One region of the Pseudomonas mohnii genome, then DNA from elsewhere that is predicted to be linked to it. Evidence: predicted binding sites of a transcription regulator. Region 1 holds the regulator's gene; each other region holds the start of a gene.
The links. The regulator FliA, encoded in region 1, starts transcription of late flagellar genes. The targets are predictions, from matches to a motif close to CTAAAGTTTNNNNNNNNNNNGCCGNTAA.
Positions count from the first base shown of each region.

Region 2: the regulator FliA is predicted to act here: its motif matches at 1,327-1,354, upstream of BLV61_RS32310 (methyl-accepting chemotaxis protein).
Region 3: the regulator FliA is predicted to act here: its motif matches at 1,739-1,766, upstream of flgM (flagellar biosynthesis anti-sigma factor FlgM).
Region 4: the regulator FliA is predicted to act here: its motif matches at 2,508-2,535, upstream of BLV61_RS09650 (methyl-accepting chemotaxis protein).

Region 1 is NZ_FNRV01000001.1:1,754,378-1,758,430, reverse strand. Features, by position in the region: gene flhF (flagellar biosynthesis GTPase FlhF) at 1-52, shown strand, start outside; gene fleN (flagellar synthesis regulator FleN) at 169-999, shown strand; gene fliA (RNA polymerase sigma factor FliA) at 996-1,736, shown strand; gene BLV61_RS08280 (chemotaxis response regulator CheY) at 1,902-2,273, shown strand; gene BLV61_RS08275 (protein phosphatase CheZ) at 2,293-3,081, shown strand; gene BLV61_RS08270 (chemotaxis protein CheA) at 3,136-4,053, shown strand, end outside.
Region 2 is NZ_FNRV01000001.1:6,358,845-6,362,897, forward strand. Features, by position in the region: gene BLV61_RS32310 (methyl-accepting chemotaxis protein) at 1-1,229, opposite strand, end outside; gene BLV61_RS29600 (undecaprenyl-diphosphate phosphatase) at 1,489-2,319, shown strand; gene BLV61_RS29605 (DUF1294 domain-containing protein) at 2,316-2,744, shown strand; gene BLV61_RS29610 (MmcQ/YjbR family DNA-binding protein) at 2,741-3,100, opposite strand; gene BLV61_RS29615 (LysR substrate-binding domain-containing protein) at 3,097-4,005, opposite strand.
Region 3 is NZ_FNRV01000001.1:1,966,354-1,970,406, forward strand. Features, by position in the region: gene BLV61_RS09230 (chemotaxis protein CheV) at 1-777, opposite strand, end outside; gene flgA (flagellar basal body P-ring formation chaperone FlgA) at 861-1,622, shown strand; gene flgM (flagellar biosynthesis anti-sigma factor FlgM) at 1,803-2,129, shown strand; gene BLV61_RS09245 (flagella synthesis protein FlgN) at 2,179-2,646, shown strand; gene BLV61_RS09250 (flagellar brake protein) at 2,739-3,485, shown strand; gene BLV61_RS09255 (MFS transporter) at 3,549-4,053, opposite strand, start outside.
Region 4 is NZ_FNRV01000001.1:2,055,575-2,059,627, forward strand. Features, by position in the region: gene BLV61_RS09640 (PepSY domain-containing protein) at 1-152, shown strand, start outside; gene BLV61_RS09645 (hypothetical protein) at 213-656, opposite strand; gene BLV61_RS09650 (methyl-accepting chemotaxis protein) at 768-2,393, opposite strand; gene BLV61_RS09655 (transporter) at 2,668-3,690, shown strand; gene BLV61_RS09660 (inorganic phosphate transporter) at 3,854-4,053, shown strand, end outside.

The sequences.
Region 1 (4,053 bases):
GGCTGACATGTTCGCTGACATCTACCACAGTCCGACAAAGCAGGTTGGCTGAGGTAAAAATGAATAGTTTTTGTACCTACATCGATGGTCTGCCATGCATTGTTCCGGTTGAGAACGCGCAGCCAGTAATGTGGCCTCCGTCTATGCAAGACAAGGTAAAGAAATAACATGGGCAGCATGCATCCCGTACAGGTGATCGCGGTGACCGGCGGCAAAGGTGGCGTCGGGAAGACTAACGTGTCAGTGAACTTGTCCCTGGCTTTAGCTGAGCTTGGCCGTCGCGTCATGCTGCTGGACGCCGACCTGGGGCTGGCGAACGTCGACGTTCTCCTGGGCCTGACACCCAAACGTACCCTGGCCGACGTAATCGAAGGCCGCTGCGAGCTGCGTGACGTCCTGTTGCAGGGGCCGGGCGGCATCCGCATCGTGCCGGCCGCGTCCGGCACCCAGAGCATGGTTCATCTGAGTCCGGCGCAACACGCCGGCCTGATCCAGGCCTTCAGCGACATCGGCGACAACCTCGACGTACTGGTGATCGACACCGCTGCGGGTATTGGTGACTCGGTAGTCAGTTTTGTTCGCGCGGCGCAGGAAGTCTTGCTGGTGGTCTGCGATGAGCCGACTTCGATCACCGACGCCTACGCCTTGATCAAATTGCTCAACCGCGATTACGGCATGAACCGTTTCCGGGTCCTGGCCAACATGGCGCAGAGCCCGCAGGAAGGCCGCAATCTGTTCGCCAAACTGACCAAGGTCACGGATCGCTTTCTCGACGTCGCCCTGCAATATGTCGGTGCCGTGCCTTACGACGAAAGCGTACGCAAGGCGGTACAGAAGCAACGTGCCGTCTACGAAGCGTTCCCGCGCTCCAAGTGCTCGCTGGCGTTCAAGGCTATAGCCCAAAAAGTCGACACCTGGCCGCTGCCTGCCAACCCGCGCGGACACCTGGAGTTTTTCGTTGAGCGCCTCGTGCAACAAACGGCAGGACCCGTGCTATGACCGCCAGCGGTTACAACCTTTACAAGAAGTCGGCACGTGATGCGCAGTACGAGTTGATCGAGCGTTACGCGCCACTGGTTAAACGCATTGCCTACCATTTGCTGGCGCGTCTGCCGGCCAGTGTCCAGGTCGAAGACCTGATCCAGGCCGGGATGATCGGCCTGCTGGAAGTGTCGGCCAAATACGACGCCAGCAAAGGCGCGAGTTTCGAAACGTACGCGGGCATACGAATCCGCGGCGCCATGCTCGATGAAGTGCGCAAGGGGGACTGGGCGCCTCGTTCGGTTCACCGCAACACGCGCATGGTCAGCGACGCAATTCGCTCGATTGAAGCTAAAACCGGCCGTGACGCTAAAGATCACGAAGTTGCGGCCGAACTCCAATTGAGTCTCGATGATTATTACGGGATTTTGAACGACACCCTGGGCAGCCGGTTGTTCAGCTTCGACGATCTGTTGCAGGACGGCGAACACGAAGGGCTGCACGAGGATGGCGCGAGTGCTCATCTCGAGCCGTCACGCGATCTGGAAGATGAACGCTTCCAGGCGGCGCTGGCGGATGCGATTGCCAATTTGCCGGAGCGCGAGCGACTGGTGTTGGCGCTGTACTACGACGAAGAGTTGAATCTCAAGGAAATCGGTGAGGTCCTGGGGGTTAGCGAATCTCGGGTCAGCCAGTTACACAGCCAGTGCGCGGCCCGCTTGCGGGGGCGTTTGGGAGAGTGGCGAGCGCGCTGAAGGCAGTGTGGGGGCACTGCGACGTGACTGGTGGGGTATTAACCGCGCCGGTCTCGATCCGTTGTACTCCGGACTGTTATTAAGTGCTTTGCCAGATTGATTGAAATGGCGCGTCCAGGTGCTGGGCGCGTTTTAGTCTGCTTGGAGGTCGAATTGGACAAGAACATGAAAATCCTCATCGTTGATGACTTCTCAACGATGCGGCGGATCATAAAAAACCTGTTGCGTGACCTTGGGTTCACCAACACGGTCGAGGCCGACGATGGCACTACTGCCATTCCGGTTCTCAACAGCGGGAGCATCGACTTTCTGGTGACGGACTGGAACATGCCTGGCATGACCGGTATTGATCTGCTGCGCCACGTGCGTGCCGATGAAAAACTCAAGCATCTGCCAGTGTTGATGGTGACCGCTGAAGCCAAGCGCGAGCAGATCATCGAAGCGGCCCAGGCGGGCGTTAACGGCTATGTGGTCAAACCCTTCACGGCCCAGGCGTTGAAAGAAAAAATCGAGAAGATTTTCGAACGCATTGGTTGAACTGCGCCACGGGGGAGCTATGGGACATAACGAATCATCGCAGGGCGATTTCGAATCGACCCTGAAAAAACACGCCGTCGAACTGGTCGCGAGCCTTGAAAAAGGCAGGTTCGGCGATGCTGTGCAATTGATCCATGAGCTCAACCAGACCCGTGACCGCGGCCTGTACCAGGAAGTGGGCAAGCTCACCCGCGAGCTGCATAGTGCGATCGTCAATTTCCAGATTGACCCGCACATGCCGCAAGCCGAGGAGGTGTCACAGATCACCGACGCCACCGAGCGTCTGGGTTATGTGGTCAAGCTGACCGAGGCCGCAGCCAACCGCACCATGGACCTGGTGGAAACCGCCACGCCGCTGGTCAACAGCCTGGCTGATGAAGCCCAGGCCTTGAGCACGGACTGGGGGCGGTTCATGCGTCGCGAAGTCGGGGCTGAAGAGTTCCGCGAGCTGGCCCGGCGAGTCGACGGGTTCCTGTCGCGCAGCAGCGCAGACAACCGCGCGGTGTCGAGCAACCTGAACGACATCCTGCTTGCCCAGGATTACCAGGACCTCACCGGTCAGGTGATCAAGCGTGTGACCCTTCTGGTCACCGAAGTCGAAAGCAACCTGCTCAAGCTCGTGCTCATGGCCAGTCAGGTGGACCGCTTCGCGGGCATCGAACATGACCGTGAAGCGATGCTTGCAGAAAAAGATCCACAAAAACATCTCTCTCAGGGTGAAGGTCCGCAGATTCATGCCGATAAAAGAGAAGACGTTGTGTCCGGTCAGGACGATGTGGACGATTTGTTATCCAGCCTGGGATTTTAGCGTTTTAGAATTTTAGGTTTTTTGGGTTTTTAGACCTGTAGGAGCACCCCCTTAATGAGCTTCGGCGCCGATGAAGAGATCCTTCAGGATTTCCTGGTTGAGGCCGGCGAGATTCTAGAGCAACTGTCCGAGCAACTGGTCGAGCTGGAAAGCCGGCCGGATGATGCGGACTTGCTCAATGCAATTTTTCGCGGTTTTCACACTGTAAAAGGGGGCGCCGGCTTCCTTCAGCTCAATGAGCTGGTGGAGTGCTGTCACATCGCCGAGAACGTGTTCGACATCCTGCGCAAGGGCGAGCGTCGCGTTGACTCGGAATTGATGGACGTGGTTCTCGAAGCACTGGACGCGGTGAACGGCATGTTCGGCGAAGTCCGCGAGCGCAGTCCGATCACGGCGGCCACACCCGAATTGCTTGCGGCGCTGGCCCGTCTGGCCGAGCCGCAAACCGCTGACGAGGCGGCTCCTGCGCCCGCAGTTGAAGTGGTGCAAGAGCCTGTTGCCGAAAGCGACTCGGGCGACATCACCGACAACGAATTCGAACAACTGCTGGACTCGCTGAATGCCGTCAAGGCCCAGGCTGAAGCGCCAGCAGCTGCTCCAGTACCGGACGGCGCTGCCGCCGCCAGTGACGAAATCACCGATGCCGAGTTCGAGTCGTTGCTCGATCAACTGCACGGTAAAGGTCAGTTCGCCGTCGATGCGGTGGCGACGCCTGCTGCGCCCACGGAACCGCAAGCCCCGAAAGAGGCGGGCGACAGCTCCGATATCACCGACGACGAATTCGAAGCCTTGCTCGATCAGCTGCACGGCAAGGGCAACTTTGCTGTCGATGCGCTGGAGTCGGCCATCGCTTCGGTGCCAACGCCAGCAGCGCCAAACGCCGCGGTGGCGGGCAGCGATCTGATCAGCGATCACGAGTTCGAATCGCTGCTCGACGAATTGCACGGCAAAGGCAAGTTCACTGAAGTCGGT
Region 2 (4,053 bases), 4.6 Mb from region 1:
GCGAAACCCCGACCTTGCTCGCCAGCCCTTGCTGCCTCGATGGCGGCGTTGAGAGCCAGCAGGTTGGTCTGATCGGCAATCGAGCGGATCACTTCCAGCACGCTGCCGATCTGTGTGCTTTCGGTGGCCAGGGTGCGGATCACGTCCACGGCCTGATTGATGGTGCACGACAGCGTGTCGATCTGCTGCAGGCTGCCATCAATGTTGACCTGGCCTTGTTGGGCCTGAGCTTCGGCATCGCGCATTTCGCTGGCGGCATGTTCGGCATTCTTTGCCACATCCTGCACGCCGGAAGTCACTTCATTGATCGCCGTGGCCACCCGTTCCATCTGCTGCGACTGTTGCTGGCTGCGTTGCTGGGCCTGGGTCGCGTCGTTGCCCAATTCGCTGGACGATTGGCCTAGCGCACTGGCGCAGACCTGCAGTTCACCGATGACCTGGCGCAATTTGGCGGTAAAGGCATTGAAGTGCCGGGCCAATTGTGTGACTTCATCCTGGCCGTGGGTGTCGAGGCTGCGGGTCAAATCGCTTTCACCGCTGGCGATATTGGCCATCGCGTGGACGGTTTCCTGAAGCGGGCGAACGATGCTACGGGCGATGAGGATCACCAGTGCCGCCATGATCAGCGCGATTGCAAAGCCAATGACCGAGGCTTTCCAGAACTGACCATAGAATTCGGCTTGCATGTCATCGATGTACACGCCCGAGCCGATCATCCAGCCCCAGGGCTCGAAGAGTTTGACGTAGGAGGTTTTTCCCACGGGCTCGCTGGCACCGGGTTTTGGCCAGCGGTAATTGATGATCCCGGCGCCCTTGCTCCTGGCCACCGTGACCATCTCATTGAATATCGCAACACCGTCGGGGTCGCGGATCGCCGAGAGATTCTGGCCGTCCAGCTTGGGGTTGGCCGGGTGCATGATCATCACCGGCGTCAGATCGTTGATCCAGAAGTAATCGTTCTGGTCGTAACGCAGTCCGCGAACGGCTGTCAGCGCCTGTTTCTGCGCGGCTTCGCGGGTGAGCGTGCCGGCGGTTTCCAGGTCGTGATAGTAAGTGAGGATGCCACTGGCGGTTTGCACCACATGCTGGGTTTTCTGTGCCTTGGCGACATACAAGTCATCGTGAATCTGCTTGAGCATCAAGACACCCAAGGCCAGCAGCATCATGACGGCCACGACCAGGATGAGCCACAAGCGCCGGCTGATCGACATATTGCGCAAGCTGTTCATAACGTGGTGCTCCGTTTTCTTGTTCTTGTAATGAATGATCGCCAGCATTCGGCCAGGCCCGATAACGCGAAAGCACTTATCGGACTTGTCTGATAGGATTTCGGCCCCGCACGGGAAAACCTGAATCCAAATGTTTCACGGATCGTTCATGGCCAGGTGTGGAGCCTGAAAGCGTGCGAATTCAACTACGCTGATCGCGATAAAAGTTTTTAAAAATACTAACGGGGCATGCAACGTTGCATAGCCTTTTGGGGGATTAATGGATCTTTGGACTGCCTTTCAGGCTTTGATTCTTGGCGTTGTAGAAGGGCTGACAGAGTTTTTGCCCATTTCCAGTACCGGGCACCAGATTATCGTGGCCGACTTGCTCGACTTCGGTGGCGAGCGGGCCATGGCATTCAACATCATCATCCAACTCGGGGCGATCCTGGCGGTGGTGTGGGAGTTCCGCCGCAAGATTTTCGACGTGGTCATCGGTTTGCCGACCCAGCCCAGTGCGCGACGCTTTACCGCGAACCTGTTGATCGCCTTCCTGCCCGCCGTGGTTTTGGGAGTGATTTTTGCTGACCTGATCCACCACTACCTGTTCAACCCGATCACCGTGGCGACGGCCCTGGTGGTGGGTGGCATCATCATGCTGTGGGCTGAACAGCGTCAGCATGAAGTGCATGCCGATACCGTGGACGAGATCACTTGGAAAGACGCACTCAAAGTCGGGTTCGCCCAGTGCCTGGCGATGATTCCGGGTACTTCGCGTTCCGGCTCGACGATCATCGGCGGCCTGTTGTTTGGTCTGTCGCGTAAAACCGCCACCGAGTTCTCGTTCTTCCTGGCCATGCCGACCATGGTGGGTGCGGCCGTGTACTCGGGCTACAAGTACCACAAGCTGTTCGTGGCGGCTGATTTTCCGGTATTTGCCCTTGGCTTCGTGACTGCATTCATTTTCGCGATGATTGCCGTGCGCGGGTTGCTCAAGTTCATCGCCAGCCACAGCTACGCGGCGTTCGCCTGGTATCGCATCGCCTTCGGCCTGCTGATTCTGGCCACGTGGCAGTTTGGCTGGATAGACTGGACCGCGGCCAAGCCATGAGTGATTCCAGCGCGCGCTATCGTTCCGCAGGCAAGTCCGGGGGACATATCCAGCATCTACGCCTCAAGCTGCTGGTGTTCGCGACCCTGTGCGCGCTGCCATTGTTCGGGTCGATGTCGTTGTGGTTGCGTGGGGTGTCGCTGATTCCCCTCGCGGCCTACGGCATCGTCAGCCTGCTGGCGTTTTTGCTGTACTGGAGCGATAAGCGCAAGGCCCGTGTCGATCAATGGCGAACACCGGAAAACGTGCTGCATGCACTGGAGTTCGCGGGTGGCTGGCCGGGGGCGTTGCTGGCGCAACAAGTGTTTCGGCACAAGACGCGCAAGGTCTCGTTTCAACTGGTGTTCTGGCTCATCGTGATGCTGCACCAAGTGTTCTGGATCGACATGCTGTTTCTCGGTGCAAACCTGTTGGCACTGTTCTAAAGCAATAACCCGACCTGCGTTCGTTTGGGCAATTTACTCACCACCAGTTGATGAGAGCGTTGCAACAAGCCTTGCAGCTCTTCGGCAACCAGTGGGTAGGGCGTGTTCATGATGATCCACTGGGCCCGAGCCAGATAAGGCGCTGGATGAATGCCCGGACGGTCGCAATGACCGAGGAACAAATCCTTGTCGACCTTGAACGCCAGGGATTCGCCACGCAGGTTCTGCAGCGCGAACATCTTGTTTCCGGCAACCGAAAACACTCGCACGCCTCCCCATTTATAGTCTTCCCGCGCACCGGGCAGTGCCAGGCAGAATGTCGCGACGTCCACTTCGCTCATGCGTCCAGCCTTCATATCAAACGGTCCCCGCAGGCATTGAATGTTTCGATCAAATGGTCGAGCCAGGCGCGCACGGCCGGCATCACCCCGCGTCGATGAGGGTAGACCGCTTGCAGCCAGCCACCCGGCAGCGACCATTCAGGCAACAGCTGCACCAGCGAACCATTGGCCAGTTCTTGCTCGCAATACATCATCGGTAGCGTGGTAAACCCCTGCCCGGCGAGGGCGCAGGTCTTGCGTACGATGAAGTCGTCGACGCCCAGGCGCGCTTCCATTGCCAGATCGTGGCTTTTGCCCTGGCGATCGACCAGGCGGATGTGCACCAGCCGATCCGGTTCGAGGGCACCGAGCACTGGCAGGTCTTTCAAATCCTCGGGGCGGTTGATCTCACGTCCCAGCAGGAATGTGGGGCTGGCCACCAGGAGCATCTGTGCCTGGCGCAAGCGGCGGGTCACCAACAGTGGATCTTCATCGCCCGGTTCACGCACGCGCAGCGCGACATCCACGCCTTCGGTGACCAGATCGACGCGGCGATTGACCAGCACTACCTCAAGTTGCACCTGGGGGAATTTCTCCAGAAAGTTGCTGATGACTGCCGGCAGAATCTCGTGGGCCAGGCCGACCGGGGAGGACACCCGCAAACGTCCCCGGGGTTCGCTGGACATGCTGGCCACGGCTTCATCGGCCATTTCGGCTTCCAGCAGCATGGCCTGACAGTGTCGCAGGTAGCGTTCGCCCACGGCGGTCAGTTTCAGCTGGCGAGTGGTTCGTTGCAGCAGGCGCGCGCCAAGGCGTTCTTCCAGTTCGGCGATACGCCGCGACAACCGCGACTTGGGAATGCCCAGCAAACGCCCGGCCGCCGCGAAGCCGCCGGATTCCACCACCTTGGCGAAATAATAAAGGTCATTGAGGTCTTGCATGGCTGATGACTCGATCGTTCTATCAGTGAGACAAACTATCGCATTGTT
Region 3 (4,053 bases), 210 kb from region 1:
CATGCGAGGGTCGCTGCGGATCTCCGCCGTGAGGGTGTACCCGTCCATCTCCGGCATCTCGATGTCGGAGATCATCATCAGGAACTCTTCTTCCGGCTTCTTGCCCTCGTCGACCAGTTTGCGCAGGTAATCCAGCGCTTGCCGACCGTCATTCAGCGCCACCACTTCGACACCCACCGTTTGCAGGCAACGCGTAACCTGCTTGCGCGCCACCGACGAATCATCGACCGTCAGCACACGCAAAGAGAGCGCCTTGTGCTGGGTTTCGACGTCCACCACGCCTGCGGAGATCGCTTCCGGTGTCGGCGCCACTTCCGCCAGCACCTTTTCGACATCGATGATTTCGACGAGCTGATTGTCGACCCGAGTCACCGCCGTCAGGTAGTGATCGCGGCCAGTGCCCTTGGGTGGCGGATGAATCTCCTCCCAGTTCATGTTCACGATCCGCTCCACCGAGCGCACCAGGAACCCCTGGGTCTTGGTGTTGTACTCCGTGATGATCACGAAGGGATTGTTTTTGTCTTTCAAGCCACCCGAGCCGGTCGCCATCGCCAGATCAAGGATCGGAATGGTCGCCCCCCGAATATTCGCCACACCGCACACGACAGGACTGGATTTTGGCATCAGTGTCAGTTGGGGGCATTGCAGCACCTCCCGAACCTTGAACACGTTGATCCCATACAGTTGCTGGCCGTCAAGACGGAACAACAACAGCTCAAGGCGATTCTGCCCCACCAGTTGCGTGCGCTGGTTTACCGAATCCATTACACCAGCCATGCCCAGACTCCTACACCAACGCTAAGTGTTGTTGCGACGCACATTCATCTCTAAACGGCACGGCGCTTGCTTTTTATCTCTCTATGAACACAGAACCGACATTTTTTCGACGCCTGACCACACCCTACCGCAAACTGCTCGGTGTGTTGGCGGCCGTATGCCTGTTCAACGCTGGCAGCCCTGCCCTTGCTGACGCGGTTACCTTGCCTGACATGCTTATCGGCGTCACTCAGGGCTTTCTTGAGTTCACCGTAGAAGACTATCTGGCCACCAGTCAAACGGAAGGTCGCTACGAAATCCAGGTCAACCAGCTCGATCCCCGATTGCGCATGCCAATGTGCGACAAGGAATTGACAGCCTCGCTGGAGAGTCCAGCCAAGCCGTTGGGACGGGTAACGGTCAAGGTTCGCTGCGAAGGCGCTTCGCCCTGGACGGTGTTCGTACCCGCTCAAGTACGCCTGTTTCGCGACGTCGTGACCACCACTCGACCGCTGCGCCGTGCCGGCATTGTCGAGCCTGGCGACGTCACCTTGCGAGAGCGCGACATCAGCCTGATCAGCCAGGGCTATCTGACCTCGGTGGATCAGGCGATCGGACAAAGACTGACCCGACCAACGGTCACTGACCAGGTCATTACCCTGGTGCACATCGAGCAGGCCGAAGTCATTCGCAAGGGCGATCAGGTGGTGATTACCGCGCGCAGCGGTACGCTCAGTGTGAGAATGCCTGGTGAGGCACTGGCCAGCGGTGGCCTGAACGAACAGATCCGGGTCAAGAACCTCAACTCCCAGCGAGTCATCAAGGCGCAGGTCACCGCGCCAGGTCAGGTGGAAGTGTCCATGTAGGGTTCTCTATTCCGGGCGCTCGCGGCTCAAGAGGATGGCGCTAACCAAGGCTGTTCCCTAAACTGTTCCCCATTCAGGGCGGGCACTGACGCGCGCAAGCTCATTGATAAACGCGCCTAAAGTTTTTCAGGGGATGGCCGAAAACATGGCAAGCGTCCAAATTCCCAGAGGTTTTTTATCATGGTCATCGATTTCAGCCGTTTGAACAGTTCCTCGTCACTTACGGGCAGTACACGTACCAGCGCAAGCAAGGCAGCGGCCGAGGCCGATAAATCCGCGTCGCTGAATACCCCGGCCGAACAGGCCAGTACCGTCAAAAGCGGGGAATCGGTACATCTCAGCAATGAGGCTCAACAGTTGCAAAAGGTCACTGATACGCTGCGCGATCAACCTGTCGTCGACAACGCCCGCGTGGCTGCGTTGAAAGCAGCGATTGCCGATGGCAGCTACAAAGTCGACAGCAACCGTATAGCCAGCAAACTGCTCAACTTCGAAGCCCAGCGCTAGGCCCAAGGCCTGCGCCAGGCTTTTGGACGCTTAAAACCCAAGGCCAGCCATGCAAGACACTAATTTACTGCAACTGATCATCGACGATTTTGCTCCAGCGCAACAATTGCTGGAGTTACTGCAGATCGAGTCCCTCGCCTTGCATGGTCGCGACATGCCTCTGCTCGAAAACGTTCTAGCGCAGAAACAGGCATTGATCATCTTGCTCGAACAGCATGGCCGCAAGCGCAGCGAGATCCTCGCCAGCCTCAACCTGCCAGCCAACCGCAGCGGCCTGGAACAATTGGCCAGCCAGTCAAGCGTTGGCGAAGCATTGCTGGCGCAAAGCGATGTGCTGACCAACCTCCTGGCCCAGTGCCACACGACCAATGCCAGCAACGGACAGTCGATCCTGATACAGCAAGCCGCTACGGCTACCCAGCTGAAAATTCTGACCGGCGGCGAACCTCCCGCGCTCTACGATGCCAGCGGATCATTCTCCAAGCTTGTGAAACCGCGCCCGCTCAGTCAGGCTTAAGCTTGTCGATGAGCACGCTCTATCAAGACGCGAAACATGCTGGCAAAATGCCCGCTAGCCGTAGTCAAAATTTGTCTGGAGATTGATTAACCGTGTCCAATGCCTTAAATGCGGATGATGCTCCGCAGCCACCCAAGGTGCTTAGCACGCCTCTGGAAATCTCCAGCAACCTGCGCCAGCTGCAAGAAAGTCATGACCCACTGATCATTACGTTCCACGAGCGCAGCCAGCGTTTCCAGAGCTATCTGGTGGACATTGATCGTGAAACCAACATGATTGCCCTGGACGAAATGATTCCCCGCGACGGCGAACGTTTCCTGTTGGCCGGCGAACCCTTCAAAGTCGAAGGCTTCCACGAAGGCGTGCGCATTGCCTGGGAAAGCAACGGTCCGCTGACTATCGACGAATCCGGCGATAGTCGTTGCTATCGCGGCACGCTGCCCGATGAAGTGGTCTACCACCAGCGCCGCAATGCATTTCGCGCGGCGTTGAAGCTGGCACAATTGGTCGACGTCGACCTTGATGGCGAGAAAATCAAGACACCGATCAGCGGCAAGCTGCTGGACATCTCGGCTACCGGTTGCAAGTTACGCTTTTCTGGCGACATCACTGACCGACTGCAATTGGGTCAAGTCTATGACCGTTTCGTGGCCGCCCTGCCCTTTGGCAAGATGACAGCCCCGGTCGAGTTGCGTTACCTGCACTTTGAAGAAAAGATCTCCACCACCTTCGCCGGTGTGCGCTTCCATAACATGAGCGGACTGGTGCAACGGCAGGTCGAGCGGTTCGTCTATCAGTTGCAACGCGAAGCGCGTCGCTTCGACAAAGACGACTTCTGAGACAGTCCTTCAACAAAAACGGGCAGCCCCTTGCGGTGACTGCCCGTTTTTTTTGCCTCAGCGTTATGGCCTGGCCTCGGTAAAACTTTTTTCGCTGCCCGCGTCCGGCTGCTCACGAGGTGTATCGTCTTCAGGCTCCGATTCGGCCCCTGGTTCGGAAGGTATCGGGTTCTGCATCTGGTCCTGCACCACCTGCTCATTCACCCGCGGATCGAGTGCCGCCACCAGTGGCGAGCTCGACATACTATCCGGCATGGCGACGTGCTGCAGAGGCGCATCGTCCACCTGATGCAGGTTGGTTACCGCTTTCGGACGGATTCGCCACACCAGGATCAACGCGAAAAAACTGAAGAATGCATAAAGCATCTGGCTGCCGAACAACTTCATCAGCACCCCGGCCACCAGCGGTCCGATACTGGCGCCGACCCCGTAGGTCACCAACAACATGGCGGTCAGCGATACACGACGATCCCCCTCGATGTGGTCATTGGAAAATGCCACTGCCAGCGGATACAGACAGAACTGGACCAATGAGCAGAGAAAACCGGCGATGAACAATACCTCTAGC
Region 4 (4,053 bases), 300 kb from region 1:
ACCCGGGTGCAACGATCACCAAAACCGAGCTGGATAACCATTTCAACGATTACGAGTACGAGATCGAACTGCGCGACAAGCAGAACGTCGAGTGGGATGTGGACATCGATGCCGCCACCGGCAAGGTCCTGAAGAACAAGCAAGACAAGTAACCGCGACGCGCATAAAAGCCGCACGACCTGACCATCGTGCGGCGTTTGTGCGTTTTCACGTCACGCCGATGTGCTGACCAGCGAACCGGATGTGCTGCCGCCCTCTTCCTGCAAGGCCTGCAACAGCGACGCGGTGGCGGTTTGCAATGAGGCAGAGGTCGTCGCTATCTGCGCCTGAGCCGCCGCCACATCAGCCGCCTTGGCATCGGCGCTTTCCTGCCTGGCCTGGGCCGCTTGCAGTTGCTGCTGTTGTTCCTGCAATTGCTTTTGCAGCTCGGCGATCTGCTTGCGCAGTGCTTTGACCGAGTCGGATTCTTCGCTGCTACTGGAACTGCTGCTACCCGATGCCGATGCGCCGCCAGCGGAAGCCTTGGTGTCATTGCTAGAAGCCGATGTCGAGGTCGCTGCGGTGGTGGACGTGTCTTCAGTGCTCGTGGCGCTGGTCGAAGCGGTCGCCGTGCTCGACAGTGGCTGGGCGATTGAAACGGAGGTGATGCTGACCATGGGCGTTATCCAAAGTAGTTCGAAGTCCCCTCCCTCATCGACACGCCGAGCCAGCACTTGAGATCGACTGTGTAGCGATTCAGTAAGCAAACCGATACACAGCCGTTTTCATTACGCGCTCAGACGCGCCGTCACCTCGTTCAACTCCCCCGACAACCCGCGCAGGTTGTTGCTCGCCGCTTCGGTGCGTTGCACGTTGTCCAGGTTGGTACTGGCGATGCTGGTGATCTCCGTCAGATTGCGCGAGATGTCTTCGGCGACGGACGTCTGCTCTTCGGCGGCGGTAGCGATCTGGCGGTTCATGTCGCGAATCGCTTCCACGGCCAGGGTGATGCGCTCGAGCATGGCACCCGCCTCGGTGACTTGCCGGACGCTTTCCTCACTGCGCGACTGACCGCTTTCAATCGCCTGGGCCGCATCCACCGCACCGCTCTGCACGGTGTGGATGATCTGGTTGATTTCGATGATCGACGCTGCCGTACGCTGGGCCAGGCTGCGCACTTCATCAGCCACCACGGCAAAACCGCGACCGGCCTCTCCAGCGCGAGCGGCTTCAATCGCGGCGTTAAGCGCCAGCAGGTTGGTCTGTTCGGCGATGCCGCGAATCACTTCCAGTACCTTGCCGATGCGCCCGCTGTCGGTTTCCAGCTGACGAATGACCGTGGCGGTGTTGTCGATTTCGCCGCGCATCCGGGTGATGGTGTCAATGGTGCCCTGCATGACTTTCTCGCCCTGCTGCGCGGAATGGTCCGCATCGTCGGCGGCGCGTGCGGCATCAGCGGCATGGCGGGCGACTTCCTGTGCGGTGGCGGACATTTCGTTCATCGCCGTGGCCACCTGATCGGTGCGATTGAACTGCTCATGGGTGCCGCCGGCCATCACGGTCGCGATCGAATTCAGCTCGCCGCTGGCGCTTTCCAGATCCGAGGCACTGCGTTGCAAGCGGCTGAAGGTTTCGGCGAGGAAGTCGCGCAAGGTATTGGCCGCCATCGCCAGTTTGCCCAATTCATCCTGACGGCCGCTGGCCACGCGCTCGGCGAATTTGCCGTGGCTGAGTTGCGCCACGTATTCGATCAGTTGGCGAATCGGCTCGACCAGGTTGCGGTTGATCAGCCACAGGCTCAACAGACCGATCAGCGCCCCCGACACCAGCATCACGATGATCCCCAGCAACACCGTGCGATGGGCACTGGCGCTGAGCTGTTTCGATTGGTCCACACCCTGCTGGCGCAACTCGCTGACCAAGGCGCTCATCTGATCGCTGGTCGCGCGGTCCACCCCCTTGACTGCAGTGTCACCGGCCGAGGGATCGGCACCCGCCGCGAGATAGGCGTCGCGGCCCTTCTGATACGCGGCGCCCAGTTGGCGATGCTCGTCGCGCAGCCGTTCGATGCGCGATTTCAGTTGCGGCTCGATGCCCTGCTGCCCGGCCAGTTCGCCGAGGATGTCCTGCACATCGCGCTGACGCTCCTGGAACTGCTTCCAGTATTTGTCCAGGTCAGCCGGTTGCTTGCCGCGCAGCAGGACGTTTTTCCACTCCTGTACCTGCACCTTGAATTGCAGGTTGGCTTCATCGATCAGTTGCGACGTGTGCAACGGCCCCTCGATCAGGTTGGCGTAGCTCTGGACACCGCTGGACAAAAAGTGAAAGCAGGCCAGCGCGATCAGCAACATCGCAATCAGACTGCCGCTCAGCAGGGCGAGAATTTGCGCTCTCAGGGACTTTTGCAAAAACATCGGACAGTACTCATGACAGGAATGAAGCACGCCCGGTTCAGGCGTGAAAGGTCTCAGGACATCCTTGTCTGCGGCGTCGGCTTTTGGCCGAAGGCGCGCAACTTACCCCAAGCAAGATCGGCGTGCCAGAGCGGTTCTTTAGGGAAATCCGACCATCGGCCGAGCAATCGTTTGCGTTCACTTTGTCGTCACAAAAACGTCATCAGTGCTTGCGATGATGCGGCTCTAGTGAACCTGTAAAACCCGCAGCAGGCGCCTCACCTTGCGAGCACTCATGAACCACAGCATCGATCAAAGCCATCGCGATCCGGATCTGTTCGGCTTGCTTTACGGCTTCAGTTTTCGTCCTGGCGAGCGCGGTCGCGAGATCGATTCGGCCAGGGCGCTGCAGTGCCTGCAGCAACCGGACGACAGCGGTGAATTCCTCTGGCTGCATTTGAATCTTGCCCATGCCGCGTGCGAGCGCTGGATGAAAAGTCATCTGGAATTGCCTGACGAGTTTTTCGAGGCCTTGCACGAAGGCTCGCGTTCGACGCGTATCGAGCATGTCGACTCGGCATTGCTGGCGGTGGTCAACGACGTGGTGTTCAACCTCAGCAGCATGGTCTCGTCGGATGTTTCGACGCTGTGGGTCTGCGTGCGCAGTCGGCTGATCATCAGCGCACGCCTTCAACCGCTGCACTCGGTGGACAAGCTGCGCTCTTCGGTGAAGGCCGGCGAACGCTTTCGCTCGCCGCTGGAACTGCTGGTGCACCTGCTGCGCGATCAGGGTGAAGTGCTGACCCAGATCGTGCGCAAGACCAGCCTGAGTGTCGATCAGGTCGAAGACGAATTACTCTCCTCGCGCCTGTCGACCAACCGCGCCGAGCTGGGCGCCAACCGTCGGGTGCTGGTGCGCTTGCAGCGGCTGCTGGCGCTGGAACCGGGGTCGTTGCTGCGCCTGCTCAATCGCCCGCCGACGTGGCTGCAAAAGGAAGACGTGAAGGAGCTGCGCAAATCCACCGAGGAGTTCGCGTTGATCATCAACGACCTCACGGCGCTGGGTGAACGGATCAAGTTGTTGCAGGAAGAAATCGCCGCCAACCTCAACGAACAGACCAACCGCACGCTGTTCACCCTGACGGTGGTGACGGTGCTGGCACTGCCCATCAATATCATTGCCGGCTTCTTCGGCATGAACGTTGGCGGCATTCCGCTGGCCGGTGATCCGGAAGGGTTCTGGATCCTGGTGGCGCTGGTCGCGACCTTCACAGTGATTGCCGGGCGCTGGGCGTTTCGCAAGCAGCGGGATTATTGACACGCCCTCATCAACTGACACAGGTTTTTTGTACCGCCCTCAGGATTGTCTGGGTTCCAGATAAACGGCCCACGAAAAACCTAAACCCTGATCCAAAGCAGTCTCCCTGTAACAATTAGCAACGATTATCACTGATACACCTCCCTCCTCAGGAATGTCAGCGATGGCTACACCCACCTTCTCCGCCGCCCAGGCGCCCGTCAGTAGCGCAAAACCGCAATTGGATAAAAAACCTGGACTGTTCACCATCGTGGTGTTTTTTGCCGTACTGGCCATCGGCTTGCTGTTCACCGCCTACAGCCTGATGCACGACATGCACGAACTCGGCACGGTGGTCACCACCTGGACGCCGTTTCTGCTGCT